Regions from separate parts of the Arthrobacter sp. yr096 genome, predicted to be linked through region 3. Evidence: riboswitches for the same ligand, from Rfam matches in the RefSeq annotation. Region 3 holds a riboswitch; each other region holds the start of a gene.

Region 1 (10,325 bases), on a different contig from region 3:
AGGTCGCTGTGCCAGGCACTGCGAAACTGGTCAGCATCATTTCCGCGCCAGTAGTGGCCGTTCTGAATCAATCCGTTGAGCTGCCGCTTGAGGTCGGTGATCTTCTCCGCCTCAGCGTCCATCACAGCCGAGAGCCGCCGGAGATCTCCGACGTCCGCGCCTACCAATCCTTGTCCCATTACTTAGCCAGCCCCATCACGTATCCCCTGAACGTAGTGACATGCCTGGGGTCCAGTGCGGCGCCAGGCGTTTCCTGAGCATAGTTGGCCGTTGCTGGCACGGCCATGGGGACATCTAGCCACGTGAAGAATGCGGTGGACGCATTGCTTGAAAAGAATTTCAGGCAATGCGTAACCTCGCCGGTGCCCTCAGCGATGTAAGGGGTGTGCGGGCCACGTCCGCACACCGATCATCCGGTGGCCGCCCAACAGCTGCCGGGGCAATCCCAACATCGTTTTTGTCGGAGGGTTTCATGTCTTTTTTCACTGTCCTTGCCACCAGCAAAGTCGCCGCAGGCGTCCTGGCCGCCGGAGCTGTAGCCGCCGGTGGAACCGGCGTCGCCGCCTTTAATGGCGCCCTTCCCACCGAACTCCAGCAGACCGCCCACCAGTTGGTAGGCGCACCGGCCCCGCTCGACGCGAACACCGCTGAAGCAGCCGAGGCCGCCCAAACCGGTGCGGCCAAGGCCACTGACGCCGTCGGGAACGTCCAGTCGAAGGCGACTGACGCTGCTTCAGATGCGAAGGCGAACGCCAACGACGCCGTATCTGCCGCTCAAGCCACGGCCCAGGACGCCACGTCACCGGATGCTTTCGGCCTTTGTGCAGCCTTCCTCAGCGGTGGCCTGAAGCCTGACACCAAGGTCCCGGGCTTCGAGTCCCTGACCATCGCTGCCGGTGGCGAAGCCAAGGTAGAGGCTCACTGCGAGGCCGTGGTCCAGGCCGGTAAGGCTGCGGGCCTGAAGGCGGACGGCTCGGCCAAGGTAAAGGCCGACGTCGATGCCGGCGTCACGCAGGAACTGCCGGCTACGCCTGCGGTTCCGGCAGTCCCGGGCACTCCGGAGGTACCCGCCACCCCCGCCGTTCCCGCGGTGCCGGCGACCCCGGCCGCACCTGCCCTCCCGTCGCAGGTTCCTACGGACGTACCGGCCGTTCCAGGAGCGCCGCTCGATTCTGTCCGCTAAGCGGGCAGCAGCTACGGTTTAATGGCGGGGCTCCTTGGCTTAGGACAAGGAGCCCCGCTACGTAACGTGGGATGGAGGCGTCCACGGGTGCTTGACCCTTTGGCGGATGAAGATGTGCAGGTGGATCAGGACGATCCTGCCCTGCTCTTCACGGCTGCCTACAACAGCTTCGCCGGACCGGTCTTTGGTTACCTTAGGGCCCGTGGTGTGGATGACCCCGAGGCCGTCACCCAGGACGTTTTCCTGGCGCTCTACCCCAGGCTGGACTCCCTCCAAGGTGGGCTGCAGGGAGCCAGGACCCTGCTGTTCTCCATTGCCCATGCACGCATGGTGGACCACTACCGGAAGCGCGAAAGAAGGCCCGATTCCACACCCTATGAGTCGGAGCTGGACGCCCGGCGCACACCGTCGGCGGAGGACCAGGCGTTCGGGCGGGCCTCCGGTGTGGGGGTTACGGAACTTCTGGAAGGCCTGGCGGACGACTACCGGGAAGTCCTTGCACTGAGGGTTGTTGCAGACCTTTCCGTGGAAGAAACAGCGGCCATCATGGGCAAGTCCCAGGGTGCCGTGAAGCAATTGCAGCGCAGGGCATTGAGTGCACTGAAGAAGCGGGCACATCGAACGAACGGCACATCATGAGCGAAAACATTCCGGAGCGCGGACGCCACCACCAGGAGGCTATTGACCAGCTGCTGGCCGGTTCCGGCCACGAAGGCGACGCCGCGCTCCGCACCGAACTGCTGGAGCTCCGCTCGCTGGCCAGCACTGTGCCTCTGCCCTCCGACGCCGTCCGGGCCCTGATGAGCGGCAGCCCCGCTGACGCTACCCGGCAACTCACGACGACGGATGGCCCCGCCGCGCGGTCGGGGGCACCGGCCGCGGTTCCCGCCACGGTTGAGCCAAGCCATGGCCCAGGCCCTGTAGATGAGCTGGCTGCCCGGCGGCGGAACAAGCGTCGCGCGGCAATCGCCGGCCTTGCTGTTGCCGTGACTTTGGCCGGAGGTGCCACAGCAGCTGCTGCGTCCGAAGGCGGAATTCCCGGTGCCTTCCAGCATCTTGGGGCGGCCATCGGCTCAGTGGTCTCGCAGCTGGCACCCGGCTCCGGAACTGCTCCCCAGCAGGGCGGCTCTGGTGGCTCAAGCCCGCAGCCACCCCTGGATGAAACCCGGACTGTTCCTGCCCCGAATCAACCCGCGCCGGCCAACCCAAGTCCCGGCACCCCTGGGCACGTTCCGCAGCCCCATCCCGGCGGGGAAGGGTCATCGCAAACACCCAAGGCTCCCCAACACGATGTGCCAGGCAAGGGAGTCATTCCCACTCCGCCAGCGGTTCCTGTGACGCCGCCTGCCCTGGATGCTCCGAAGATCGATCCGTCAGAGCTCCGGCCGTCGGACCTCCCCGTGCCTGTTCCCACTCACGTGGTTCCGAAGGTCCCGGACACGCCGTAGACAGGTCCACCACGTATTCATGGCACGGTCCTCGGAAAAAACATCCCCCCTGTGTAACCATCCGTGGTGTCCCGGACAATACAGGGCATGGAGAACGTTCAGCTGGGGGATGACGTCCTGTGGGCGGAGAGCTTAAAGGGTGATGCCGAGGCGTTTGGCCTTTTGTATGACCGGCACCGCGGTCGCGTCTTTCGGCATGCTTATCGCTTGACTGGCGGAAAGCACGACGCCGAAGATGCTACGGCCGCGGCCTTCTTTGAGTTGTGGCGCCGCAGGGAGCGCGTGAGGGTGGTTGAGGGCTCGATCCTTCCGTGGTTGTTGGTGACAGCGACCAACAGTGCGAGGAATCTTCAGCGGTCAAAGGTCCGGCACCGAAGGCTCCTGGCCGCAATCCCTCGACGCAGCGAGGCCGAGGCGGAACTGGACCCGGCTCATTCGAACCACGACTTTTCGATGACTGACGAGGTAGCGCAAGCCTTGGCTGTTCTCAAGCCATTGGACCTGACGCTGGTCAGCCTTGTGGTGTTCGAAGAGTTGCCATTACCGGCGGCAGCTGAGGCAGTTGGCATTTCACCAGGGGCAGCCAAGGTCCGCATGCACCGTGCTCGCCAAAAGCTCAAGGCTGCGCTGCCACGGTCCTTTCACCATGTACATTCGCCAGCCTTGAAAGGAGATCCGTCATGAACGACGTTCGCATTGATCCGCAGTTCGACCGGGCGCTCCGCGAGGTACTCCTTGCCCAGGTTCGAACCACCGTACAACGCCGGCCCTATAAGCGACGGTGGCTGTTGTTCGCCGGCACCTTGGCCGGAGCAGGCATGCTGGGTGGCGTCGGCGCTGCGGCGGCGGGACTCTTTACCTTGCCCGGCGTGCCGACAACCACTGTCCTGTCTTCCCCATCGACGGCCGTTTACAGCGGCACAGCAACAGCTGACCTTGGACCGGCTCCGGCAGGGGCGACGGGTATTGAGGTGGAGCTGACCTGCCTCACCGCCGGTACGTTCACCTTCCCGGATGGTGCCAACGTCACCTGCTCTTCGACGGATCCGGGAACTAACGGTGCCTGGTCAAAATATGTCCTCGCCCTGAATCCTTCAACACGAGGGGTGACCATCACCACCGAACCAGGAAACAGGTGGCAGATCAGCAGCAGCTACATCTCACAGGTGGCCACCGCGTGGGAAGTCAACGCCAAGGGGGAGACCTATGGTGTTGAGGTACCCGGGCGTGGAGCCCCGGACTTGCTCGCAGTCATAGCCACCAACGGGGCAAAGGGATACGCCTACTCGGTCCAGATGAAAGGGACCGATCCGGCCAGTCCAGAAGAAGCAGCAAAGAACTTGCCTAAACCGCAACGGAAAATTCCGGTTTATCTCAGCGATGGCGTCACACAAGTGGGCGTATTCATGGCACCAGGATGAGGCCGGCGACGTGCATTAATTGCGGAAAGCCCGCTGTTCCGATGCTTGGCGGCAACGGAACAGCGGGCCAACGACGTTCAAACGCTAGGCGGAGACCAGGCTGTGCCAGTCGTTGACGAGGGGCAGGTTGTGCGCCTCGGAAACGGAGTGGTGTGCCACGTGGCCCGCGGCGATGTTGAGGCCGGCGGCGAGAGCGGGGTCGCGGTCGAAGGCGGCCTTGACGCCCAGGTTGGCCAGTGCCACGGCGTAGCGCAGGGTGACGTTGGTCAGTGCGTACGTGGACGTGTTCGGAACGGCGCCAGGCATGTTGGCAACGCAGTAGAAGATCGAGTTGTGGACCTTGTAAGTCGGTTCCTGGTGGGTGGTGGGGTGTGTGTCCTCGAAGCAGCCACCCTGGTCAACAGCGATGTCCACCAGAACCGAGCCCGGCTTCATGCGGGAGACGAGTTCGTTGGTGACCAGCTTGGGAGCCTTGGCACCCGGGATCAGGACGGAGCCAATCACGAGATCTGCGTCGATGACTGACTTCTCGATCTCGTAGGCGTTGGAGGCGACGGTCTTCAGGCGGCCCTGGTAGAGGGCATCCAGTTCGCGCAGCCGGTTGATGTTGATGTCCATGATGGTGACATCAGCACCGAGGCCCAGCGCCATGGCAGCGGCGTTGGTTCCCGCAACACCGGCACCGAGGACAACAACTTTGGCCGGACGGACGCCCGGTACCCCACCCAGGAGGACGCCCTTGCCGCCGGCCGGAGCCATCAGGGAGGAAGCGCCGACTACCACGGACAGGCGGCCTGCTACCTCTGACATCGGGGCGAGCAGCGGAAGGGTGCGGCCTTCCTGCACGGTTTCGTAAGCGATGGCCGTGACACCGGAGTTGATGAGCTCGGCGGTGAGCTCGGGCTCCGCGGCGAGGTGCAGGTACGTGAAGAGGATGAGGCCCTTGCGGAAGCGGTGGTATTCGGCCGCGATGGGTTCCTTGACCTTCATGACCATGTCCGCACGGCCCCAAACATCGTCTGCTTCGTTGACGATTTCAGCGCCGGCGATCGAGTATTCCTCGTCGGTGATGCCCGAGCCGAGGCCCGCGCCGCGCTCAACCAGAACGGTGTGTCCGTGGGTGCGGAACTCGTGGACACCTGCGGCCGTGATGGCTACGCGGAATTCGTTGTTCTTGATTTCTTTGGGGACGCCGATGATCATCTGTGGGCTCCATCGTTAGCGGCCTCTTCGGCCGAACATGTGTTGCGGGCTGTGATTCCAGAATAAATCCGGCTGTGAGGCAGGCGACATGGATTCCGGCACCTGCATCTGCGGAAACCCCGGAAATTCAAGGGTCTCCGTGGCTGAGGCTCGACATTTGTCGAGAGCTGGAGCGTCAGGTGTCGCCTGCTGTTGGTACGCTTTCTGGATGCAGCAGGACGTGGAGCAGATCGTTGAACGCGTGGCACTGAAGCTGGGCCGGGGCCTGTCGCTGGAAGACCTCGACGGCGTCCTGCTGGCCTACAGCTCCAACCAGTCGCACGCCGACCGCGTCCGGGTTAACTTCCTGCTCAGCAAGCGCGTCCCCAGCGATGTCAGCGTCTGGCAGCTCTCCCACGGAATCGCCACAGCGGTGCGCCCGGTGGTGGTCCCCGCCAATGAGGAACTCGGCATGTTGGGCCGCGTGTGCGTTCCCCTGCTGGTGCGTGGTTTCCGCGTGGGCTACTTGTGGGTGCAGCTGGACCTTGAGGAGCAAAGCGCGACGGCGATACTCGCCGAATTGCCTGGCGTGCGCGACGAACTGGACCTGCTGGCGGGCTTGCTCCTTGACTCCAATACGGCAGAATCAGAGTTCCGCCGGAGGCGTGAGCAGGAGTTCCTCTCGGCCTGCGGCGGAGAATCAAACGCCGTGGCTGCCGTTGCCGGGTGGAAGGAAATCCAGGGGCGTGGGCCGTGGCAGCTGGTGACCATCCTCGACGCGGACGGCGCGCGTTCCGACGTCGATCCTATTGCCGCAACCCTCACCCATCGATCGGCGGCGCTGCAATCCACCATCGGTGTCAATGCTGCCTTGTTCAGCGCCGGAACCGAGACGCATTCGGTGGTCCTGTTCCGTGAATCCGGAGGGAGGGCGGACCACGCGCAGGTTCTGGTGCACTATCAACTGGAGCTCGCCAAGCGGGCCGGCAGAGCTGTGGACCGGATAATCCTGGGTATCAGCGAACCGTTCCAGGTCATCCGGCAGCTCGGAGGCGCGTACCGGCAATCGAAGGTGGCAGCGCAGGCAGCGGCGGTAGACCGCCCGCTCGGGGAGCTTGTGGACAGCCGGTCCGTGGGCGTCTACCAACTTTTCGACCGGCTGCTGGCACCGGGCGGCTGGGACGATACCGGATCTGTGCACTTCCGCACTTTGGAGGGCCAGGACAAGAACGGGGAACTTCTGCCGGTGCTGGAACTGCTGTACGACAACGACAGTTCAGTGCAGGACGTCGCGTCCAAGCTCCACCTTCACAGAAGCAGCATCTACAACCGGCTCGGCCGTATCCGCCAACTCATCGGCGCTGATCCATTGAGTGGCGCCATCCGGCTCGAACTGCACGCGGCCCTGAAAGCGCGGCGCTGGGCGGGGCGGCCACGGATCTGACGCATGGACAAGAAGGAGGCAGGCACCCACGCTGGGTGCCTGCCTCCTTCTGCACGCTCCTTAAGAGTCTGTAGGGAGCCTACGAGCGCTTCAAACGTTGGCAACTCCAACGCCCCAGCCGGCGTCGGAACGTGGCTGTCCTGCTACTGCTGCAGTACCGGCTGTGCCACCCTGCGTGAGTGGTGGTGCGGGGCATCCGCGTGCTCACTGGATGGCCTTCTTGGCCGCGTCAAGGAGCTCCTGGAGGGCCGACCCGGTGGGCTGCGGTGTGGTGCTGGCGTTCGGGTTGCCCGTGGGCCGGGGTTTGGACGTTGCTGTCTCCGTTGGTGTGGGAGTTGGAGTCGGAGTGACCGTTGGCGTGGGAGTGGTTGTAGGCGTCGGCGTAGTGGGCGGCGTGGTGATGGTGTCCGACGGCACGTCGCTTGGCGCTGGCGCAGGTACGGTCGGGGCCGGGGTTGCTGCGCCAGGGACGGCCGCAACGGCGGACGGTACCGCCGAGGGGACCCACACCGGATCGGCCAATGAGATCCGGGGTGTCGGGACCGACGACGGCGATACTGCTGCGGGTGCCTCAGGTACGGTGGCCGGTTGGCCAGCCTCGGAGGACGCCGACCCCGACGGTGAGGGCGCCGACGCGGTGGAGTAGGAAGCCCGGGGAGCCGGGGACGCTGAAGCCGACTGGCGATCCTCGCCGGCCTTGCTGCCACTGGCTTCCTGGGCAGGAGTTTCCTGGCCGAAGAATGGAAGTTCCAGGGCCTGGCCCACCGTTCCGGCCGTCAGAACCAGCCCGAGGGCACCCGCCACCACGGCCATGCGCTGGCTCATGTGCTTGACGGATGCGGCCTTCAGCAGGACTGTCTTCGGTTCCCGGCCAAGCGTGGATCCGCCCAGGGCTGACTTGGCAGCAGCGGGCGGGGTCGATTGATTCCGGAGGTCCTTACGGCTGGCAAGGGATGCCGAGGCCGTTGCGGCTGCGGCAACCTGCGCCGCGGACTTGCCGCGGGGAGACGGAGGCGTCGTAGGCGCGGGTGACGGAGTGACGGGCGTCTGTTCCTCGCGGGCGGCTACTACCGGAATGGCTGCGGTGGCCGGCTCGGGGGAGGCAGGCGCCGGAGCGGCCTGCACCACTGGGATGGCAGAGGTGGGCGGTCCAGGCGTGGTCGATTTCGGAGCGGCGGCCTGCGCGGACTGAACTGTCTGTGGGGCGTGCACTGTCTGCGCGGACTGAACTGTCTGTGGGACGTGCACTGTGGGTATCGCTGCCGTTGCCGGCTCCGCGGGCTCGATCACGGCTCGTGCCGCCCGCTCCCGCTCGGCCGCGCGAACGGCCGCGCGCGTGGTGGGCGCCGCAACGGTGGGGATGGCCGCAGTGGCGGGTTCCGGCGTCGTGCTTGATTCCGGCCCGGCAGACTCTGTGGGTGCGCTGATGGGGGATCCGCTGGGTTGGGCCCGACGGCGTCCGGTTGGCTTGGTGCGCTCGCGTTCGGTGTGGTCGCGGCGCGGCTGATCCATGGTTGGGGACATGGTGGTTGCCTCTCAACGCCTTCGAGGTTAGCTGTCGGGTTCGGACGAGGCCGTCCGGCCGCACAAGGCGGCTTCACCCCAAGGACTTGTGGAAAACAAGCCCGGGAACTCTGGGTCCCCCGTCTCTGCCGCGGGTCTGGCGGATCCCGGATTGCGGCAGAGCTCGGCGTCAATCCGGAAGCGGCCCAGCGGAGATTCGGGTCGCCCTACGACCGTACATGAGCCGGAAAGTAAAGTCACATTAATGTAACGGGCGGTAGGCCTGCCTCAGTGAGGGGCGCCTATCGCTTAGGCTTCGGGGCCGGAGCTGGAGCCGGGAGCTCGTGCTGGATCTTCTGGATCTGGTGCGCTTGGTGGGTTTCGGGCCGGAAGATCTCATCCGCAATTCCCAGCATGCCGCCCGCCGCGGCGCGCCGAACCCCGCGGCTGTTCTGGCGCGCGATCCAGTACCAGAGGCCGGCCAGAAGGGCCGGGACGCCAAGTACGGCCGCCAACACGGCCAAGATATCCATCGCCTAAGACTAGCTTCGGCGTGCACCGGCAGGTAGACAGGTCCTATGGACCTGCCAGTGATGCCGCCCGTCTCGCCCATGCTCGCCAAATCGGTGCCCGCCATCCCCGACGTTGGGCACTATGAACCCAAATGGGACGGATTCAGGACCATCGTCTTCAAAGATGGCGACGAAATCATCCTGGGCAGCCGCAATGAGAAGCCGATGACCCGATACTTTCCCGAGCTGGTGGAGGCGCTGAGGAAGAATCTTCCGGACAAGTGCGTGATCGACGGCGAGATTGTCCTGATCCAGGAAAACAGGTTGGAATTTGAGGTGCTCCAGCAGCGGATCCATCCCGCGGACAGCCGGGTCAGGATGCTCGCCGAGAAGACCCCTGCTTCCATGGTTGCCTTTGACATCCTTGCGCTGGGCGATGACAACCTCATGGACCGGCCCTTCTCTGAACGCCGCGCCATCTTGGAACGCGCACTCGCCAAGGCAGAGCCGCCCGTCTACGTGACCCCGGCGGTGACTGACCTTGAACGCGCGCAGGAGTGGTTCGTGCAACTCGAAGGCGCTGGACTGGACGGGGTGCTGTCAAAGCCGCTGGAGGGGACATACCAGCCGAACAAGCGCGTGATGTTCAAGACCAAGCACGAGCGCACGGCGGACTGCGTGGTGGCCGGCTTCCGCTGGCATAAGACCGCGAAAGTGGTGGGATCCATGCTGCTCGGCCTCCATGACGACGGCGGACGACTGCACCACGTGGGGGTGGTGGCTTCATTCCCCATGGCCAAGCGGGAGGCCTTGGTGGCAGAGCTTGAGCCCTATCAGGTGGACCTCAGTGAGCACCCGTGGGGCGAGTGGGCCAGTCAGGCCGATGGTGCAGGCGGTTCCAGGATGCCCGGTGCCCAAAGCCGGTGGAGCGGGGGCAAGGACTTCTCCTTCGTGCCGCTGCGCCCCGAGCTGGTGATCGAGGTTGCCTACGACTACATGGAGGGCGACCGGTTCCGGCACACCACGCAGTTCCGCAGGTGGCGGCCGGACCGGACGCCGGGGAGTTGCACGTATTCGCAGCTGGAGGAACCGATGGACTATGACCTCGGGGAGATCTTGAGGCTGCCCTAGCCGGTTGGCAACGGGTTTACTCCCCGTGCCCTTGGTCGCTGCTCATGCTGCCCTCGGCAGGAGGAGTTTCTCCTGGAGGTACTCCGCCTCCGGGTTCCAGCCCTGTGACATTTCCGTCGAGGGGATCGGGATTGGCGGACGCGGCGGGGTCCTGGTCCTCATCCTGGCGCAATTCGGGATCGGCGTTGACGCCGCCCGTGTCGGCCGGGGGTGTCGGTGCGGCACCGAACGGCCCGGTAGCGCCGGTCACTCCGAAGCCCTGCTCGTCCTGGGGGTCCTTGGTGGTCATGATCAGCCCTTTCGTAAGCAAACTTACTAATGCGCTTGCTTCGTCAGCCTAGCCGGGACCCGCCAACCCATCAAGGCCGCCTAGCCGTGGAGCGACGTCGCGGTCACGAAGCTCCGGATGGCATCCGCAACTGCGTTCGGACGCATATGCTGTGCCACGTGCCCCACCCCCGGGATCTCCACCAATCGCCCCTGTGGGACTGCCCGGGACAG
Region 2 (10,325 bases), on a different contig from region 3:
AGGATACGAACCATATGCGACCGGAATTATCCAGAGTAATTCCAAATAAGCTAGGCTGGGGGTTGGCGTTCATGGGGCGGCGGTGCACACCGGCCTCCCCGGCAGAGGACGCTGTACGGTGGAGATTACGCAAGGAACTGCGTTCGAGGAGAGCTGAGCTGGATGACGGATCTGATCGATACCACTGAGATGTATCTTCGGACCATTTTGGAGCTTGAAGAAGAGAACATTGTGGCACTCAGGGCCCGCATCGCCGAGCGCCTGCGCCACTCCGGCCCCACAGTCTCGCAGACCATCGGACGCATGGAACGCGACGGCCTGGTGATCGTCTCGAACGATCGACACCTGGAATTGACTGAGGTTGGGCGGAAGCGCGCCACCGAGGTCATGCGTAAGCACCGCCTCGCCGAGCGCCTGCTGGCTGACGTGATCGGACTGGACTGGGCCTATGTCCACGATGAAGCGTGTCGCTGGGAGCACGTGATGAGCGAGCGGGTGGAGCGCCGGCTGTATGAACTCCTGGAGCACCCCACTGAATCTCCTTACGGCAACCCCATCCCGGGACTGGAAGCCCTCGGTGGCCTTGCCAGCCAGCCGTTTCCCCGGCTGGACGTCAACCTGCTGCAGGCCATGGAAGGCTATGCCACCGATTCCCGCGTGGCGGTCACCCGCCTGGCGGAACCCATCCAGGTGGAACCTGAACTCCTCACCCAATTGGATGAAGGCGGAATCCGGCCCGGCGCCTCGGTTTCGCTGGAACGCGTGGGGGAGTACATCTCCGTGCGGGTTCCCGGCATCGAAGGTGCTTTGGAGCTGCCTCCCGAGGTAGCTGCCCACGTCTTCGTCTCTGTTGGCTGACGGGTTTCCGGCTTACCCCTACTGCCGCGTCGTGGCATATCTCACTTTTGCGCCCTTGGCGCGCGTGTGACCTGCGGTTTTCCGCAAATGATGATAAGGGCCTCTCAGTACATCCGCGTTTCTGTTGATAACGAATTTATTACTAAGGGCTTTAATCCCCTATAGTTATCTACTAGCGCCGATACCAAAGCGTTACCTGATCCGGAGCCGAGCTCTGCCAGCGGATCAGGTGTGTCATCCACCACTGGCAGAGGCGGGGGAACCACAAGCGGCTGTCTAAAGAAGCAGCCTTGGGGTGAAGTCCGCAGCAGAAGTGCCCACTTACGCTAGTCCCTCCTGGGATACCTGTGTGTCGTGAGCGCCTCGTGCGGACCGGGTCTTTGAACTCTCTGACCCGAATCCGACAGCTAACTTCGCAGGCTTTTTAGAGAGGAACAGAGTTTGACATCGCAGAACGTCAGGGGCCGCCGCCGCGCGTCCGGCCCCGCTGCTGAGCTGCGGCCAGCCCGCGTCGTATCGGAGATCCGGCCACGCGACACCGAACGCCAGGTGCGCCGCCGTAAGAGCCCGTTGCGCCAGGTAGCCGACTTCGCCGCAGCCAGTGGTGTAGGGCAGAAGGCCGGAGTTGCGCTTGCCGCCACCGGGCTCGCCCTGACTGTCGGTCTGCCGGCCACGAGCCCCGTTATGGCCACTTCTGAACTGGGCCAGACCGAATCCGCTCTTGCGGTCACCGGTGGCAGCCAGCCCGAGGTTTCCGCGGCTGCATCGGCCAAAATCGACTTCAGCCGTGCCGCGGTGGCTACTGCCGCAGATCCCGACGGCAAGCTGAAGCAGCTGCTCAGCGCGCAGTCCGCGGGCAGCATTCAGCGGGCATCATCGGCAGGCACCATGGCCAGCCCCCTTGACACGCTGACCACGGCTTCACCCTTTGGCTACCGCGTCAGCCCCCTCACCGGCGGTGCCGGGGACTTCCACCGTGGCCAGGACTTCGTTGCCCAGTGCGGCACGGCCGTCCATGCAGCCGCCAGCGGAAAAGTCACCTTTGCGGGATGGCACGAGTACGGCGGAGGCAACCGCGTGGTGGTAGACCACGGCAACGGCCTGGAGACCACGTACAACCACCTGTCGTCCTTCACCGTCAAGGTGGGCCAGACTGTCAGCCGTGGCGATACCGTCGCGCTGAGCGGCACCACGGGCGCTTCCACCGGCTGCCACCTCCACTTTGAGGTCCAGGTCAACGGCGAAGTTGTCGATCCCATGGGCTGGCTCTAAGCCAGTTGATGGTTGTCTCTCGCATTCGTGACACACCCCGTGACCTGAATGTGACATTCGCGTCCAACTGTTGTACCGTACAAAGCGCATCGGCTTTTTAGGGGGCCGGTGCACTTGAGTGGATTGCCTAGCTCTGCCACCGCTCAAGGTCCGTTCGCATAAATCGTCTGGCAGGGGCGGGGGAACCACTTCTGGTCTTCGAAAGAAGGCCTTGGGGTTAAGTCGCAAAGCTTCCTTGAAGCAGCGCGGCCGGATGACTCCCATCCGAATCCGACAGCTCACCTCGCAGGCATTGGGAGAGGCTACCTACGTGTCATCACGCACTACCCCTGCGCGCCACCGCGCTGAATCGGTTCGTACGAACCCCTTGAACACTCTGTCCAAGGCTGTTTCATCAAACGCCGGTACCGTTGGCCGTCAGGCCGTCGTTCTGGCAGCAGCCTCAGGCCTCGTCCTCAGCGTTGGTTTGCCCGCACAGGCAGCCGACACCGACGTCTCCAAGTCGGAAGCCTCCAGCACCCAGCAGATGGTCACCACCGCCGTCGTCACCGCGGAGCCCACAGCCACCGTTTCCTTTGAGAGCCCCGTCGTGGCTACCAAGGAAGCCCCCAAGGTTGTCCAGCGTGCATCGCAGACCACCCAGCGGTCCACGGCTAACGGCACGCAGGAAACCGCAGGCGCTGTTACAGCGAAGTCCTCCGAAGCCAAGGATTCTGCAGCAAGCGCCGCAGCTTCCGGCCTCGCTGCCATCGCTTACACCGGCATCGGCCACCCGTACGTTTGGGGCGGCACCACACCCAACGGCTGGGATTGCTCCGGCTTCACGCAGTGGGTCTACGCCCAGGCCGGCATCAGCATCCCCCGCGTCAACGCCTGGACGGCGATGAAGCCCACCAGCACGCCTGCCCCCGGTGACCTGGTCATGCAGAACGGCGGAGCCCACGTGGGAATCTACGTCGGCAACGGCATGATGATCAGCGCTTTGAACCCCAGCCAGGGCACGCTCCTGCACTCGGCGGCCTCCACGGGCACGTCCTCCTTCTTCACCCTCCGCTAGAAACTATCCGGTTCGAGGTTCGCCAGCATGCCCCCCAAGTGCTGGCGCACCGATCAGCCGCGTGTACCCCAACTGCACGCGGATACGAAAAGAGAAAATCATGACCAGTGCACACAAGGTTGCACGGCATCGCGCTGAGGCTCCCAAGACCAGCTCGCTTGCCGTCATTGCCAAGGCCGTCAGCGACAACGCCGGTGGCGTTGGCCGCCAGGCTGCAGTTATTGCCGCAGCTTCGGGCCTGGTTCTGACCGGTTCCGTAGCCGCCAACGCTGCGGACACCAACGTGGACCGCGAATCCACGTCCACCACAGCGCTGGACGTTCAGTCGGTAGTCCAGTCCACCATCGCCGCGGATTCCACGGTTGCCATTTCTTACGAGCGCCCCGTGGTTACCACGGTGGAAGCCCCGGCTCCCGTGGTGAAGAAGGCAGCTGCCAAGGTTGAAACCACTAAGGCAGCGGAGAGCACGGCGACCGCCGGCAACGCGACTCTTGCCGTCAACACCGCAGCCCCGGCAGCCAAAGCCCCCGCAGCCTCCAGCGGCCTCGGCGCAGCAATTGCCGCCGCCGCCTACGCCCAGCTCGGCGTAACCCAGGACTGCACCATGCTGGTGACCAACTCCCTGGCCGCCGTCGGCATCAACTTCCACGACTGGCCGGCCGGCTACCTCTCCCTCGGCCGTACGGTCAGTGCAGCAGAAGCGCAGCCCGGTGACCTCGCCTACTACGCCAATGGTGGTTTGGCCGGACAGGCTCACATCGCTGTTTACGTCGGCAACGGCATGGCAGTCCACGGTGGATGGAACGGATCCACCACGGCACTGTTCAGCGTAAACGTCGGCTCCGGCCCGGTTTTCATTCGAGTCAACGGCTGATTCAACACTTTCAGAAACACCCCGCAGGCTGATGCCGGCGGGGTGTTCTGCTTTAACCACGCATGAACACTTGCCGACACTGTGAGCGAAACGACAGAAAAATTCGTTGATACGGCATACAAGTGCTTACCCTTATGGTGTCGATCCACAGCCCGTACAAGCAGAGGGCAGCCGGCCCTCGTGCCCCTGACGGGTGCGGCCGTGAAGAGGTACGTGCATGCGCACACTCGTTCTGAATGCTGGATATGAACCGCTAGCGGTAATAACATTCCGCCGGGCGCTGGTCCTTGTGCTGACTGGGAAAGCAAGCGTAGTGGCCGAAGGCGACGAGCCTGTCGTCGGGCCACAGGAGATTCTCGGACGACCATCCGTGATCCTCCTTAACCGCTACATCCGCCCCAGGTACAACAGGATTACAGCCGTGAGTCGCCGCGGAGTGCTTCGCCGCGACGGTCACCGCTGCGCCTACTGCGGGAAAACAGCCCACACCATAGACCACGTCCACCCCAAATCCAGGGGCGGCGCGGATTCCTGGGAAAACCTGGTTGCGGCGTGCTTGAAATGCAACAACGCCAAGAGCGACCATACGTTGGCTGAAATGGGTTGGAAACTCCGTTTCAAGCCAGGCGTGCCCCAGGGAACCATGTGGCAGATCAAAGAACTCGAGAAACCTGCGCCGGACTGGGACCCGTTCCTTTTGCCGGAATCCGCCGCCTGATCGATTTCTGCTGAGCCCCGGATGCCCGGGTAATCTGGGCGGATGGAGTTCAACGCCGTCATTCTGGCGGGTGGCCGGGCCACCCGCCTCGGTGGCGTGCCCAAGCCATCGCTGATGTACGACGGCGCCACGCTCCTTTCGCATGCCCTTCAGGCAGTCCGGGGTGCCTCAGCGGTAGTCGTTGTGGGGCCAAGGTCACTGGACGAGCCGTTGCCGCAAGGCGTTCTGCAGGCGCGGGAGGACCCGCCCTTCGCGGGGCCGGCCGCTGCGATTGCGGCGGGAATGGCTGCGCTGAAGGCCGGCGGTCCGGGCGCTCCATGGACGCTGGTCCTGGCCTGCGACATGCCTCATGCCTCCCGGGGAGTGGCGCTTCTGAGGGACGCACTTGCAGTACACCCTGGCAGCGAGGGGGCCATGGCGGTTTCCGTGGATGGGCGCAAGCAGCCGCTCCTGGGGGCCTACAGTACGGCTGCCCTGGAACGGGAAGTGGCCGTAGCTTCAGAAGGTTCCGGGTTAACGAACTCTTCAGTGTTCCGGCTGCTTGCTAGGCTGAACGTGCTGGACGTAGCTGTCCCCGCAGGCTCCACGGATGATGTGGATACGTGGGAAGACGCTGCGGCCCTGGGCATTGACTACGAGTTGGAGGCGGACGTGAAGAGCCAGGAAGAGACACTCGAGGAATGGTGCCGCACACTGCTGCAGGCCTTCGAGCTTGAGGGCGTTGGCGTGGACGTCAACCAGGTCCTGGCCGTGGCGGGAGTCGCTGCGCATTCGGTAGTGCGGCCCGCGGCGCCGCTGACCACGTTCATCGCCGGATATGCCGCCGGCATGGCGCGCGGCATCGGCCAGGCAAGCGATGATGCGTCCATGAATGCTGCCTTGGAACTGGCCCGCAAAGTTGCCAAGGACTACGCGGAGAATGGGACTGACGCCGAATGACGGAGGCCCCCGGCAAGGGCGGCCACCACGCGGCACACACGTGGCATGAGGCCCGGGAGCGTGCGTTTGAGGTTGCCACACCCATTCCGCCGGGCCCGGTGCAGCTCAGCGCAGCGGTGGGCCGCACCTTGGCGTCGGACGCAGTGGCGGCGCAGGACATGCCCCACTATGCCTCCTCTGCCATGGACGGCTGGGCCGTCAACGGCAGCGGTCCGTGGATTCTCAGTGAGCCCGGGCAGCGCCTCGCACCGCACCAAGCCAGTCCCATTGTTACCGGCGGGCTGATACCTCCCGGAGCCAAGGCCGTTCTGCGCAGTGAAAGCGGCACTATCACTACGGACGACGACGGCCTGCCGGTCCTTGCGCTGGGTGGCGCCGCCAAGCCAGGGGAGCCCCGCAACGGACAACACATCCGCAGGGCTGCCGAAGAGGCCGCTGAAGGGGAGGTGCTGCTCAAAGCCGGCACAGTGTTGAACCCGGCGCACATTGCGTTGGCAGCGCTTGCCGGCCTGGATCATCTGGATGTTCTGGGCAAGCCATTGGTCAGGTTCCTGCTGACGGGTGCCGAGGTAGTGGCCCAGGGCGTTCCCCTGCCGGGGCAGGTCCGGGATACCTTCGGACCGCAACTGGGTGCGGTGGTGGAACTCCTGGGAGGAATCGCAGGAGAGCAGCTCCGGGTGGGGGACAGCTACGGGGAATGGATTACCGCGCTCCAGGACACTGAGCCCACCGGGGACGAGCCAAACGTGGAGATGGAGCCGCCGGCCGACGTCGTTATTACTACCGGTGGTACTGGTCGCTCAGGTACTGACCACTTCCGGAAGTCGGTGGCAGAGCTGGGTGGCCGTCTACTGATTGACGGCATCGCCATGCGTCCGGGGCATCCCGCCGTGCTCGCAGAACTGCCGGATGGCCGGTTTGTGCTGGGGCTGCCGGGGAATCCGTTGGCCGCGATGATGGCACTGTTCACCGTGGGCGCTCCGTTGCTTGCTGCCCTGGGCCACGCAAGCCTGGAGGACGTGCGTGAAGTTCCCTGCGGCGCAATGATCGATGCCGATCCAGGGCGGACCCGCCTCATGCCGTTCAAGCTGGTGTACGGCCTGGCTTCACCCACGCAGCATGCAGGCCCTGGAATGATGCGCGGCCTGGCCCATGCGGATGGTGTCATGGTGGTGCCGCCCCACGGAGCCCAGATGGGGGAGCTGGTTCCGGCTTTCGCGCTGCCGTGGGGCAAGCCGCTGCCGGTGCCCAAGTCCGCGGAGGATAAGCCTCGAAAGACGCCGGCAAGGCAAACGAAGAAGGCCCCGGCAGGCCCGGTGGACTGGAGCGCACTGGACGCCTGAGGGCCGGGCAGGCCGCCGTGGCCGGTGCGGACAAAGTGCAATGATGGACTCATGAACAGGCATGCTCCCGAACAGGACATCAACGAAGATGACCTGCAAGTCCACCCGCCAAAACGAGCCGCGGCAGGCGTTAAAGCCGTCACCGTTGCCCTTGAACGCGGCTATGCCCAGGCAGGCGTGGCCCGGACGGTCCGTTCCATGCTCCGGGTCAACCAGCACGACGGCTTCGACTGCCCGGGGTGTGCGTGGCCTGAATCCATCACCGGCAGGCGCAGTCCCGCCGAGTTCTGCGAGAACGGTGCCAAGGCAATCGCTGAGGAAAGCACCACACGGACCGTGGGGGCCGCTTTTTGGGCGGAGCACTCACTGGCTGACCTTGACAACAAAACGGAGTACTGGCTGGGAAACCAGGGCAGGATCTCGGAGCCGGTGGTCATCAAACCAGGCGACACCCACTACTCGCCGATCAGCTGGACTGAGGCTTTCGCCCTGATTGGTGAACACATCAACGCCACCACGCCTGACAAGTGCGTGTTCTACACTTCCGGGCGGACGGCCAACGAGACCGCCTTCATGTACCAATTGTTTGCGCGCAGCCTGGGCACCAACAACCTCCCCGATTGCTCCAACATGTGCCACGAATCCTCCGGCAGTGCACTCAACCCCACCATCGGGATCGGCAAGGGAACTGTCTCCCTGGAGGACATTCACCACGCGCAGTTGGTCCTGGTGGTGGGCCAGAACCCCGGAACCAATCACCCACGCATGCTGTCCGCCCTCCGTGACTGCAAGAACAACGGCGGCAAAATCATCGCCGTCAACCCACTTCCAGAGGCAGGCCTGCTGAACTTCAAGGATCCGCAGTCCCTCAACGGGGTGATCGGCGGCGGCACCACCATCGCGGATGAATTCCTGCAGATCAAAGTGGGCGGCGACCTCGCGCTGTTCCAGGCGCTGGGCCACCTGCTCCTGGAGGAAGAGAAGCGCAACCCGGGCACCGTCGTCGACCATTCCTTCATTGAGCAACAGACCGAAGGGTTTGCAGCGTATAAAGAAGCCCGTTCGGTGCTGGACTGGGACCAAACCGAGCGGGCCACGGGCCTCACCCGGGAAGAAATCACCAACGCCGCCGGGATGATGGCGGCGTCCAAGGCGACCATCATCTGCTGGGCGCTGGGACTGACACAGCAACCACACTCGGTGGATACCTTGCGGGAAATCATCAACCTGCTGTTGCTCCAAGGCAACTTCGGCAAACGTGGAGCAGGGGCCTGCCCGGTCCGTGGCCATTCGAATGTGCAGGGTGACCGCACCATGGGTATCTGGGAGAAGCCCAAGGAATCGTTCCTCGCCGCGTTGGATCACGAATTTGGCTTCCGGATGCCGCGGGACCACGGCTTCGACTCTGTGGAAACCCAGCACGCTTTGGAAAAGGGAGAAGTGGATGTCTTCGTGTCCATGGGCGGCAACTTTGCAGCCGCCGGATCTGACACAGCAGCGCTGGAAGAGGGCCTCAGGAAGGCGGGGCTGACCGTCCACATTTCCACCAAGCCCAACCGCGCCCACATTGTCCATGGCAAGACGTCGCTGATCCTGCCCACGCTGGGCCGCACGGACACTGACGACAAACATCCCAAGGGAAAACAGTTCCTGTCCGTGGAGGACTCCATGTCCGTCATCCACAAGACGCAAGGAAGGCTGGAACCGGTCTCGGAGCACTTGCTCAGTGAACCGGTGATCGTGGCCCGCATGGCGCAAGCCACCCTGGGTGATGACCACGGCGTGGATTGGCGGGCCATGGCCGAGGACTACGACGTGATCCGCGACCATATTTCCCGCGTTATTCCCGGCTTTGAGGATTTCAACGCCAGAGTCCGCACCAAAAATGGTTTCGTGCTGCCCAACCCGCCCCGGGACACCCGCACCTTCGCCACGGACATCGGCAAGGGACGGTTCTCTGTGCGCCCCCTGGAATACCTTGAAGCGCCCAAGGGCCACCTGATCCTGCAAACGGTCCGCAGCCACGACCAATACAACACCACTTTCTACGGCCTGGACGATCGCTACCGCGGTGTCTCCGACGGCCGCCGGGTCATCCTGGTGCACCCCGGAGACCTGGAGGAACTTGGCTTCCAGGACCGCGAACTGGTAGATGTGATCTCCACGTTCGCGGGAACCGAACGGCGGGCCAACAGATTCCGCCTCATTGGCTACCCCACGGCAAAGGGGTGCGCCGCAGCCTATTTCCCGGAAGCCAACGCCTTGGTGCACCGCGAACTGGTGGCCAGGGAATCCAATACTCCCGGCTACAAGGCCATGACCGTGCGCTTCGAGAAGCATGCCAACCTGGAAGGCGGATCCTGATATGGGACGCGTGACGCAGCGCCGCAAGGTGCACAAATTTGTCCTGGACGGCTCGCCCCAAGCCGTGGAACACCCCGTCCGGTTCAAGGAGGACGTGCTGGCGGTGGAAGAGCCGTTGGAGATACGTCTGGGCGAGCTGTCCTTCTCCGTGACCATGCGGACCCCCGGGGACGACTTCGACCTTGTTGCGGGATTCCTCGTTTCGGAGGGAATCATCTGGGAACCGTCGCAGCTGATCTCCGAGCGTTTCTGCTCAGGGGAGGACCAGGACGGCGTGCAGACGTTCAACGTGGTGGATGCGCAACTGCGTCCGGATGTGGAAAGGCCGGATACCGGCCGCAACGTCTACACTTCCAGTTCCTGCGGAATTTGTGGAACGGACTCCATTGAGGCCGTCCGTAAGTCCTCCCGGCACAGCCCCAGGGAGGACGACGTCACCCTTCCGGTCAGGGCGCTCGCAGCCCTCCCGGACCGCCTCCGCGAGGCGCAGGCGGTGTTCGACAAGACTGGCGGCGTTCATGCTGCCGGTCTCTTCCGGATTCACGACGACGGCTCTACAGAGCTGCTCTGTTTGCGCGAAGACGTGGGGAGGCACAACGCGGTGGACAAGGTGGTGGGCTGGGCGTTGCGGTCCGGCCTGCTGCCGTTGAAAGGCACGGTGCTGCAGGTTTCAGGCAGGGCATCTTTTGAACTTGTGCAAAAGGCAGCCATGGCTGGAATCCCGGTTCTGGCTGCGGTCAGCGCGCCGTCCAGCCTTGCCGTGGAACTCGCCGAGGAAGCCGGTATTACCCTGGCCGGGTTTAGCCGGGGCCAGAGCCTCAACGTGTATGCGGGGCGGGACAGGATTGTTGGTGACCAGCCCGGACTGGCTCCGCAAACGGCCGGGGAGAGCAGTCAATC
Region 3 (10,325 bases):
TGGGGTTGATCAACGTCACACAGGGGAACATTCGACGCCCGGCAGGCTATTAGCTTAGGCTAACCTTACCTAGCTACCTGCGCCGCCCGGAGCGCAGTCGTCGAAACTCTGAAGGGGCCCAACAGTGGAAGCAATCCTCTTTCCCACGGACATGAACCACCACCACACCTATGGCCTGGTGAGTTACATCATGATCGACGACGGCCTGTATCCGAGCGCCCACAACCGGCGCGACCCCTACGCACTTCCGGCCTTCGACATCCGGGGTCAGTGGGTCTACCCCAGCCGGTACAACGAGTACATGGCCCCGCAGCTGCCGGTGTACATGTTCGACGGCGAATACCTGATCGCAACAGGGCATGGCGAGGAAGCCGCGGGCCTGCCCGTCTTCGAAATCCGCTGCATGTGCATGCCGCAGCTAACTCCCGGGCACGGCTCAGCATCAGGCGCCAGCGAGTACTGAACGGCCCCTGCAGCCCAGACCGGTCAGGCGCTGATTATGGCCGGGGCACCGTGAAGTGCGTCAACCGCGCATCCTGCCCGTCAAGCTCGGCCCAGGATTTCTCCGTCTCCATTACTGTCAACGCACTCGTTGGGTAACGGGTGGCGGCGTCCATGTAAGCGTCGTGGTCCGAGTCGCGGGAAGCCAAATGCATGGCAAGATCCTGCACTCCGGGCAGGTGAGAAATGATCATCAGCGTGGTGACGGTGTCCGGAACGTGGTTGATGACCGTCAGCATGCGGTTTGCGGAGGCGGCATACAAGCCATCTTCGAGCTTGGGCGTCGGAGCCTTGTCCCCCAGCTCGTCGCAGACCCAGGTGCACGTTTGGCGGGTCCTGAGCGCGGACGAGCACAGGATAAAGTCCGGCACCACGCCGTGCTTGAGCAACCACTTGCCGGCAAGTGGCGCCTCACGGTGACCCCGTTCCTCCAAGGGCCGCTCGTGGTCCGGCACGCCCATGGGCCAATCGGCCTTGGCGTGGCGCATGATCACCAAACGCTTGATGTGATGGTCGCTCATACCCCAACCCTATCCGCCCTGCCCACCATGGCAGGGTCCCGCAGGGAATGCGAAAGCGCCCGCCTCTTGACCGGAGACGGGCGCTTTTCTGCTGCTGTTGCTAGATCGAGTATTCGGGAGCGGCCCAGACGATAACTTCGGGGTGCTCGTAGAAACGGTAACCCTGGCCGCGAACCGTACGGACGGTGTTGGCGAGGCGTCCGAGCTTGGAGCGGAGGCGACGGATGTGGACGTCGATGGTGCGCTCGTTGGGCACCTCTTCGGCGTTGCGCCACAGGCCCTCGAGCAGTTCGTCGCGGCCCACGGTGCGGGTGCCGTTTTCCACGAGGTAGTTGAGGAGTTCGAACTCCTTGAACGTCAAGTTCAGCGACTCGCCGTCCAGGTGAACTTCGCGGCGGGCCAGATCGATCAGGACGCCGGAGGGACGGGATTCCTGCTGCGGCGCGGGGCGGGCAGCTTCGGTGCGCTGACGTGAGGCAACCGTGGGGTCACCGAACGTGGAACGCACGACGTCGAGGGCGGACCCGGGTGCCCCGGCAGGCGCGACGGCGACGGCGGCATAGCTCTCAGCGCCGGTCACGAGGGACTGCGCGTAGGCCCGGATTTCCTGGGCGAGCTTGGCAATGGAGGTTCCGGCCGCAGCGGCGGTTTCTTCGTCAATGCCCATGTAGAGCACGAAGCCGCGGGCTACGTTGTCATTGGCAACGGGACGCAGCCTGTCCGACTGGGCAATCACCGGGGTGGGTGCCGTCATGGGGGCAGGCTCGGCGGTGGGTACTGCGCGCAACTGGCCATAGGAGTTGGGGTTATAGCCCTGCGGAACGTAGCCGGGAGCCTGCTGGCCTGCACCCTGCTGGGCGGGGGCGTAGCCGGGGCGGTTGCCGAATCCGGGGCGCAGCCCTGCGTTCGACGCTGCCTTGTTGGCGTTACGGACGGAGATGTGGACGTATCCAGATGCAACTGACATGGAGTGCTTACCTCAAAAGTGAATAGCCGTCATCGCGGCTTCGAATGCTGGTTGTCCCCGCAATGAGTTTGGGGAGGGGCGCCCAACGCTGGGCTAGGGGGCGAATGCCTGAAACTTCTTGGGGTGGAAAGTTAGGCTTGCATTCGACAACAGCGGTCATCATGGCCAGCGGGTGTGCTGGGCCAGGTTGCTGCGGCTGCAGGTGCTGTTGAGTTCTTGTTCACATTGGAAGTGTGCAACGTAACAATGGCAACACGCAAGTAACAAAGCGCCGAACCGTCCACATTTTGAGACGTAGAGGTCTATTGTGTCGCAAATCACAATTCCACGCACGTACTAAATGAACGCCATTTCATTCGGCGACGGCAAGAAATATTTGCAATTCAGTGAATAATCTTCGGCCGATGGGGCATGATGCGCACCTCGCTTCCCGCGAACACCGCCCACGCGGAATCTCACGATCTGAAACAGTTGTTGTCCAATCGCAGGTAGTCTCCCTCGCTAATTTTCTGCCGAAAATCTGCTACAAGCTGTAGAAACAGCCGTTGCTTGTCAGGACGAGGTGCCCAAACCAGAGGTGGAGCCCAGACCGGACGATGATGAGCCCTGCCCGGACGTGGTGGACGTAGTCAGCCTGATGGACGCCGCGGTGTAGTTATCCCCGTCCTTGATGGCCGTCACCCGAACCAAGGAGCCAGCCGTCACGTCAGCCATTGTGAGGGTGCTGGCGGTGCTGCCCCGTTGTCTGGCACCCTGAGCCACGGTGGTGTCGTCGTCTAAGGCGTAGCTCCGGGTGAAGCCATCCTCGCTCTTCACAGTAAGGGAATTCGACGAGACATCGCTGACCGTCCCCAACTGATCCGCCATGGTCACGTACGCCCCGTTGCGGAGCACCACGTATTCCGAATGGACCGCTGCGTTGAGCCCTCCTGCCATGCCCAGACCATCGGGCGCCTGGTTCCCGCCCATCTGCCCCGGTCCGGCTTGGCCCAGGCCACCCTGGCCCGGTACCGCTTGGCCTTGCTGTCCGCCGAGCCCACCGGCGTCCGTCTGGCCCAGAGGAACATTGGCGGCGTCCGCAGATCCGGCGCTTCCCAACGCGTAGAAGCCGGCCGCCGTTCCGGCAACCACCACCACGGCCACCCCGGCTACCACCAGCGTCCGTTTGACGGGCCAGCGCCCTTGAACACCGGCTTTCGACCTGCCGGGCTGCCGTTGAGTCCACCCTTGATGGCCCGACGGCGGCGCTCCCCAACCAGCCGACGGCGCGGTGTCAGGAAAATGAGGGGTGTCAGGAGAATGCGCTGTGTCAGGAGACGGTGCGATCTCAGGAGACTGCGCAGCGCCAGCCATCGTTTCACCAGCGAGAGGTTGGGTCCCTCCATCCTGCGGCTCAGACCAAGCCCACGACGATCCCGCGCCGGCCATGGATTGCTGCGCCGAGGAGTCCGGTGCCCGCTCGGGGAGCGGGTTGCCCTGGGGCGTGGAGGGGCGGTTGTGTTCGTTCATGATTTTCTCCGTTGACGCGTTCTTGTCTGTGTACGCCCCTCAGCGTCGGACCCGTTGCTGTGGGGAGCCTGTGTTGAGGAGAAGTCGCTCCTGTGACCTGTGGATACGCGTGTTTCCAGACTCCCACCTCGCTAGTGTTGACTTCACAGCGTCCTCACAGGACGGGCAAAGCGCTGGCAAACCAGCAGAACGGAGAGTTGTCCCATGGCCTCCTCGCACTCCATGACCAACAACCTTCCCCAGCTCTCCCACCCGGACGGCTCACCTATCCGTGCTCTGGTGGTGGATGACGAACCCAGCCTCGCTGAACTGATGAGCATGGGCCTTCGCATGGCGGGGTGGTCGGTGGCGGTAGCTGGAGACGGCCCGGAGGCAGTGAAACTGGCCAAGGATTTCCGGCCGGATGTTCTGGTCCTCGATGTCATGCTGCCCGGATTCGACGGCGTGGAGGTGCTCAACCGCATCCGCGCGTTCGCTCCTGAGGTTCCCGCATTGTTCCTCACTGCCAAGGACGCTGTGCAGGACAGGATCGTGGGCCTGGCTGCCGGCGGCGATGACTATGTCACCAAGCCTTTCAGCATGGAAGAAGTGCTCCTTCGCCTGCACCGGCTGGTTCAGCGTTCGGGCGTGGCAGCCATGGACACTGCGGAGTTGGTGGTGGGAGACCTGACCCTGAACGTGGACACCCGTGAAGTAACGCGTGCCGGGGAGGATATCCCGCTCACCGCTACCCAGTTCGAGCTCCTGCGCTACCTCATGGAGAACCCCAAACGAGTGGTCAGCAAGGCCCAGATCCTGGACCGCGTGTGGGACTACGACTTTGGCGGCCAAGCCAACATCGTGGAACTCTACATTTCCTACCTCCGCAAGAAGATCGAGGCGAACCACCCGCCCATGATCCACACCATCCGGGGTGCCGGTTACGTCATCAAGCCTGCGGACTAGGCGTTGAGCACACTTTCGGGCGTGGCCAAAACCTCCCAACGCAGTTGGCTCAAACCTTCAACATGGCATTTGCGCACCCGTTTGGTTCTGGTGGCCATGGCCCTGTTGGTAGCGATCTGCGGCGCAGTAGGGGCGGTCAGTTACGCGTCCATGGACATGGTCTTCAACAAACAGCTCGACAGGCAATTGGAGCAGGCGTCCAGCCGCGCGACGGAGTTCGGCAGGCCGCCGTCGAACTTTCCCAGCAACCCTTCCGGACGTCCGGATCCTCTGGAGGCGCGCGGCCAGGCTGCGGGAACGCTGAACGCGAGGATCGACGGGTCAACCGTGAGGAGCTCTGGGCTCATCGACGCCCAAGGAAATCGTGTTTCCCTCTCCGCGGCGGATGAACAGGTCTTGTTGTCTCTCCCCAAGGGCGACCTCCCCGTGGATCGGTCCCTGTCCAACGGCGACTACAGACTGGTGGCAGTGGACCCCGGCTACGGCGACGTGATTGTCACCGGGTTGCCGCTGGCGGACAAACAGAGCGCCGAGGCATCACTGGTGTGGACCATGGTGCTGGTGTCACTGGGTGGCTTGGTGCTGATTGGTCTGGCCGGCACCGTCATTATCCGGCGGACCATGCGGCCCTTGGAGCAGCTCTCCGAAGTGGCCACCAAAGTTTCGCGCCTGCCCCTCGACGCCGGTGAGGTGGCACTCGCGGTGCGGGTACCGCCGTCGGCCGCCCATCCTGGAACGGAAGTTGGCAGTGTGGGCCATGCCTTGAACCAAATGCTGAACAATGTCTCCAGTGCTCTGGAGGCCAGGCAGGAAAGCGAAACCAAGGTCCGGCAGTTCGTGGCGGATGCGTCGCACGAACTCAGGACGCCGTTGACCGCCATCCGCGGCTACACGGAACTGTTGCGGATGACGGAAAACTTCACCGAAGACGGCAGGAAATCCTTGGCGCGGGTCCAAAGCCAATCCGAACGCATGACCACGCTGGTGGAGGACCTTCTGCTGTTGGCAAGGCTCGATGAGGGTCAACCAGTGAAGGTCACGGATGTGGACCTGACCCAGCTGGTGATCGAAACCGTCAGTGACGAGAAAGTCATGGCGCCGGACCACATTTGGCAGCTCCAGCTTCCGGATGAACCCATCACCGTTCGTGGCGATGCAACGCAACTCCACCAGGTGCTGGCCAATCTGCTGTCCAATGCGCGCAAACACACCGACGCCGGCACCACTGTGGTCACCGGAGTCATGCTCTCAGCCGACGGCAGTGCAGTGGTGACCGTGACGGACAACGGACCCGGCATTCCGGAGGATTTCCAGGGCCGGATCTTCTCCCGGTTTGCCAGGGCCGACGCCGCGAGATCAGGGTCTGAGGGGACGTCTGGTTTAGGCCTGTCCATTGTGGAATCCATCGTGGAGGCGCACGGCGGCAACGTGGAGGTAACGTCCCGGCCAGGGCGCACCGAGTTCGCCCTTCGACTCCCCGCAGTCAGCACCGAACGCGTATAAGGAATCCGGCAAGACGACTCACCGGCATCGTGATCTCTGTTACCTAAATGTGACTTCCGCGGAATCCTCCTGTACCGTCGAAAGGGTGGGTCTCCCCTAACGGGCCCACACCCGGGATGCGCCGAGCTCTGCCACTTCCCGGAGTTCCGTTCTCATTCGAGGCAGAGACGGGGGACCCAGAGTCTCCGGGCCAAGGCATTTTTTGCCGGCCCTTGGGGTGAAGCCGCAGCTTGATGCGCGGCCGGATGACCTCATCCGAACCCGACAGCTAACTCCGCAGGCGCTGAGAGGTAACCACACATGTCTGAATTTAACGATCAGACGCGCCCTTCCGCGCGTCACCGCGATGAACACAACGCACCGCTGACCAAGTCGCAGGCCATCCTCAAGAACGCCGCCCGCCAGGGTAAGTCCGGCCACCGCATGTCGGTTGTCGCCGGTGTTGTTGCCGCCGCACTGGGTGTTGCATCGCTGGGAACGGCCGCCAACGCCGCTTTGAACCTCCCCGAAGCCAGCCGGGTCGCTGAGACCCAGGCGGCCGCGCAGGTCAGCAACACCCGCTCCGCTGCCACGGATGCTGCCGCCGAAAAGAGCGCAGCTGACCGGGCTGCAGCCGCGAAGGCTACGGCCGACAAGGCTGCCGCTGAGAAGGCCGCTGCAGACAAAGCCGCAGCTGAGAAGGCTGCCGCTGACCAGGCCGCCGCCGAAAAGGCTGCTGCCGAAAAGGCCGCCGCGGATCAGGCTGCTGCAGAGAAGGCTGCCGCTGACGCTGCTGCCAAGCAAGCCGCCGACGCCGCTGCTGCCGCCGCCGCTGCGGAAGCTGCAGCTGCTGCCGCCGCCCCCAAAGCCGTTGACGATCCCGCCGCTGCCAAGGCTTACGCCGCCAGCATCCTGGGCAACTACGGCTGGAGCGCGGCCGAAATGACCGCGCTGAACACGCTGTGGGAGAAGGAATCCAACTGGAAGACCACTGCCACGAACGCTTCCAGCGGTGCGTACGGCATTGTCCAGTCCCTGCCTGCTTCGAAGATGGCCACGGCCGGTGCTGACTGGCAGACCAACTACCAGACCCAGATCAAGTGGGGCCTGAACTACATCAAGGAACGCTACGGATCCCCGTCGGCCGCCCTGGCCTTCCACTTGGCCAACAACTGGTACTAAGCCAGACTGTTTGATTGCCGCGCCGGATTCCGCCGTTCGCACCAGTGTTTACTGGAGCGGATCGTGGGAACCGGCGCGGCTTTCACGTGTTTCACAGGCGCTCCCCCGGGTTCACAGTGGGGTCACAGCTTCCGCCTAAAGCACTCATATTCGGCGGCGCCATTCTGGAAGCATGACGCTCACAGATCCAACCACCAGCGCTTTGCCACGAAAGACCCATTCGGCGCGCTTGCGAGGCTCGGCGTTGCCCACTCCCCAGCTGGAACACCTGCACGATGGGCCGGCTGTGCACCGGCAGACCCGGCGGCTGCCCATTGACACCAAGGGCGTGGTTCCGGTTCTTGACGTCACTGTTCCCGTTTACAACGACGAAGTCTCTTTGGAACGCAACCTGCGCCGGCTGCACGGTTATCTGACGGACACCTTCCCGCACACTTTCCGGATCACAGTGGCGGACAACGCCAGCACCGACAGCACACTGAGGATCGCAGAACGCCTGGCCCGCGAGTTTCCCGAGCTGGTGGTGGTTCGGTTCCAGGCAAGCGGACGCGGGAACGCCCTCCGCCACGTCTGGGAGTCCTCGCCCTCACCGGTGCTTGCCTACATGGAATCGGACCTGTCCACAGATCTCGCGGCTTTGGCACCGCTCCTGGCACCATTGATTTCCGGCCATTCGGACCTGGCCATCGGCACGCGCCTGGCACGGACTTCGCGCGTAAGCCGCAGTCCTCTGCGCGGTTTCGTGTCACGCAGCTTCAACTTCCTGCTGCGGGCTGTCACGGGAGCACGCTTCTCCGATGCCCAATGCGGCTTTAAGGCCATCCGCGCGGACGTTGCCCAGCGCATCCTGCCCTACACGAAGGATGACGGCTGGTTTTTCGACACCGAACTCCTGGTGATCGCGGAACGCTGTGGTCTGCGCGTCCACGAGGTTCCCGTCGACTGGACCGACAACCCTGACTCAGGCGTCGACGTCGTACGAACCGCGCTTGCCGACCTGCGCGGCATGGCTCGCCTGACCCGCCACCTTGGCCGTGTTCCCATCGCTGAGCTGCGCGGAGAACTCGCGGTGGAAGCTCCTGCCCGGCGAGGCGGACTGGGCCGGCGTCTCTCCCAGGCTCTGGCGTGGACGTTGGCCTACGCCGTGGTCTTCCTGCTGGCCCGCACCGTGGTGGATCCTCTCCTGGCGAACCTCGTTGCCCTGGGGTTCACCACCTGGGCGGTAGGACTCCGCCGCGTTGGACCCCACCGCGCAGGATTCCTCACGTTCTTCACCACGCTTTTGCTCAGCTCCGGGGCGCTGATCCTCCTGCCGTTCATCACGACGCCGGACCGCTGGCTTGAGGGGTCCGCGGTGGTTGGCGCTTCACTCGCCGCCCACTTGCTGGGATACCTGGCGTTTCGAAGGACTCTTGCACCTGACGCCACGTGAGGATCTAGCGTTGTGCCCATGGGATCAACCAGGAGCGGGCTGTGGAGTGTTGGCGAACTCGCACGAGCCTGCGGGGTCAGCGTACGGACGCTTCATCATTACGACGACATCGGCTTGCTGTCAGCAAGCGGGCGGACGCCTTCCGGCCATCGGAGGTATGGCGAGGCCGACGTCCGGCGCCTCTACCGGATCAGGGCACTGCAGATGTTGGGGATTCCCCTTGCCGGGATTGGGGAAGCGTTGGGAGGGTCCGGGGACGACGACCTTGCATCAATGCGCAGCTTGTTGGACCGGCAGCTGCGTCACGTTCAACAGCACGCCCAACAAATCCAAGCCCTGCAAGATCGCTTGGACGATCTCCTGGAGCGTCTGGACGCTCCAGTTATGCCAACCCCTGAACAACTGGGCGTTGAGAGAATTGAGGAAGCAAAAAGGCAATGGGAAGCCTTGGTGAATGAAGGTCTTTTACTCGTCGGCGCCGGCACTCCCGTGAGCGATCCGGCGGTGCAGGAATGGGTACGTTCCTGGGAGGAAACAGGCTCAATGTTCCATTCCGGAGAAGACACCAAGGTGGCCGCCCGGGCAGCCTGGCAGGAGAACCAGCAGGCTATCAGCTCCGACCTGCCCTGGAGTTCTGAAGACTTGGCTGGTCTGATGGCGTACTTGCAGAAGGCAAGAGCGCAGTAGCCCTCCCGACGGCGTACGGCTATGCCTCCGGCTCTGCCTCGAACGCCCGCCGGACTGCAGCAATGGACGCGGCAACGTCCCCGGCGTCCGTGGTCCAGTTGCTCACCGAGATCCGGAGGATTTCCCGGCCGCGCCAGGACGAGCCTGACATCCACACAGCGCCTTCGGCCATCAGCCGTTGCGTGACGCGGTGGGTCCGGTCGTCACTGCCAAAGCTCACGGAAACCTGTGTGAACACGACGTCATTAAGAACCTCGACGCCGGGAATCGCGGCGAGTCCCTCCGCCAGTGCCCTGGCATTTGCAGCGAGCCGCTCCACCATGGCAATCACTCCGTTGCGGCCCAACTGCCGGAGGGCCGCCCAGACGGGAATGCCGCGGGCACGGCGGGACAATTCAGGAACCTTCTCAAAGGGGTCCCCGGGCCCGGCATCCGTTGCAATGAAGTAACTGGTGTGAATGCTGAAGGCCCTTCTGAGTGCCTCAGGGCTTGAGACGATGGCCAATCCGCAGTCGTAGGGGACATTCAGGGTTTTGTGGGCATCCGTGGCCCAGGAGTCGGCTTCCTCCACTCCTGCCAACCGCTCCCTGAGTGTCGGGCTGACGGCTGCCCACAAGCCAAAAGCGCCGTCCACGTGGACCCAGGCGCCGCGCTGGTGGGCCACAGCAATGGCTTCCGTCATGGGATCAAACGCTCCGGAGTGCAGGTTGCCCGCTTGCAGGCACACCAACGATGGCCCGGGCTGCTGCTCCATGGCTTCGGCCAGTGCGTCGGGAATAATCCGGCCTTCGTCGTCGGCAGCCACGGGTACGCAGGCCCCGAGCCCCAGATACCGGAGCGCCAGATCCACGGCCGCGTGCCGTTCCCGCCCCGCGAAAGTGGTGATTCTGGGAGCACCGGAGAGCCCCATGGCCTGCAGGTCCCAACCCGCCTCATCCATCAAGTACTGTCGTCCCGCTGCGAGGCCTACGAAATTGGCCGTGGTGGCACCCGTGGTGAATCCAACGTCCGCGGTTGCCGGAAGGTGCAGAAGGTCCAGCAGCCAGGAGGCGGCAGATTCCTCGATGGCGGCCGCCGCCGGAGTGGCGAAGCGGAGCCC

The links. A riboswitch is a leader RNA that binds a small molecule or an ion and turns the genes downstream of it on or off. The one in region 3 is predicted to bind cyclic di-AMP.
Region 1: linked by a shared signal. The riboswitch ahead of BMY91_RS23205 (hypothetical protein) and the one ahead of BMY91_RS19800 (aggregation-promoting factor C-terminal-like domain-containing protein) in region 3 are both predicted to bind cyclic di-AMP.
Region 2: linked by a shared signal. The riboswitch ahead of BMY91_RS07430 (M23 family metallopeptidase) and the one ahead of BMY91_RS19800 (aggregation-promoting factor C-terminal-like domain-containing protein) in region 3 are both predicted to bind cyclic di-AMP.

Annotation. Positions count from the first base shown of each region.
Region 1 is NZ_FNYI01000007.1:92,621-102,945, forward strand. It holds gene BMY91_RS23200 (hypothetical protein) at 1-179, opposite strand, end outside; gene BMY91_RS17645 (hypothetical protein) at 473-1,183, shown strand; gene BMY91_RS17650 (RNA polymerase sigma factor) at 1,271-1,822, shown strand; gene BMY91_RS17655 (hypothetical protein) at 1,819-2,631, shown strand; gene BMY91_RS17660 (RNA polymerase sigma factor) at 2,719-3,315, shown strand; gene BMY91_RS17665 (hypothetical protein) at 3,312-4,052, shown strand; gene ald (alanine dehydrogenase) at 4,137-5,255, opposite strand; gene BMY91_RS17675 (PucR family transcriptional regulator) at 5,464-6,678, shown strand; gene BMY91_RS23205 (hypothetical protein) at 6,883-8,202, opposite strand; cyclic di-AMP (ydaO/yuaA leader) riboswitch at 8,205-8,354, opposite strand; gene BMY91_RS17685 (hypothetical protein) at 8,484-8,714, opposite strand; gene BMY91_RS17690 (ATP-dependent DNA ligase) at 8,760-9,824, shown strand; gene BMY91_RS17695 (DUF6480 family protein) at 9,841-10,113, opposite strand; gene BMY91_RS17700 (alpha/beta fold hydrolase) at 10,194-10,325, opposite strand, start outside.
Region 2 is NZ_FNYI01000002.1:579,581-589,905, reverse strand. It holds gene BMY91_RS07435 (iron-dependent transcriptional repressor DtxR) at 163-858, shown strand; cyclic di-AMP (ydaO/yuaA leader) riboswitch at 1,054-1,295, shown strand; gene BMY91_RS07430 (M23 family metallopeptidase) at 1,300-2,130, shown strand; cyclic di-AMP (ydaO/yuaA leader) riboswitch at 2,269-2,436, shown strand; gene BMY91_RS07425 (C40 family peptidase) at 2,441-3,187, shown strand; gene BMY91_RS07420 (NlpC/P60 family protein) at 3,288-4,061, shown strand; gene BMY91_RS07415 (HNH endonuclease) at 4,279-4,779, shown strand; gene BMY91_RS07410 (NTP transferase domain-containing protein) at 4,822-5,718, shown strand; gene BMY91_RS07405 (molybdopterin molybdotransferase MoeA) at 5,715-7,061, shown strand; gene BMY91_RS07400 (FdhF/YdeP family oxidoreductase) at 7,113-9,425, shown strand; gene fdhD (formate dehydrogenase accessory sulfurtransferase FdhD) at 9,427-10,325, shown strand, end outside.
Region 3 is NZ_FNYI01000009.1:102,784-113,108, forward strand. It holds gene BMY91_RS19770 (hypothetical protein) at 125-463, shown strand; gene BMY91_RS19775 (SixA phosphatase family protein) at 498-1,022, opposite strand; gene BMY91_RS19780 (winged helix-turn-helix domain-containing protein) at 1,123-1,989, opposite strand; gene BMY91_RS19785 (hypothetical protein) at 2,542-3,498, opposite strand; gene BMY91_RS19790 (response regulator transcription factor) at 3,703-4,443, shown strand; gene BMY91_RS19795 (sensor histidine kinase) at 4,447-5,946, shown strand; cyclic di-AMP (ydaO/yuaA leader) riboswitch at 6,056-6,243, shown strand; gene BMY91_RS19800 (aggregation-promoting factor C-terminal-like domain-containing protein) at 6,247-7,107, shown strand; gene BMY91_RS19805 (glycosyltransferase) at 7,280-8,539, shown strand; gene BMY91_RS19810 (MerR family transcriptional regulator) at 8,558-9,226, shown strand; gene BMY91_RS19815 (pyridoxal phosphate-dependent decarboxylase family protein) at 9,246-10,325, opposite strand, start outside.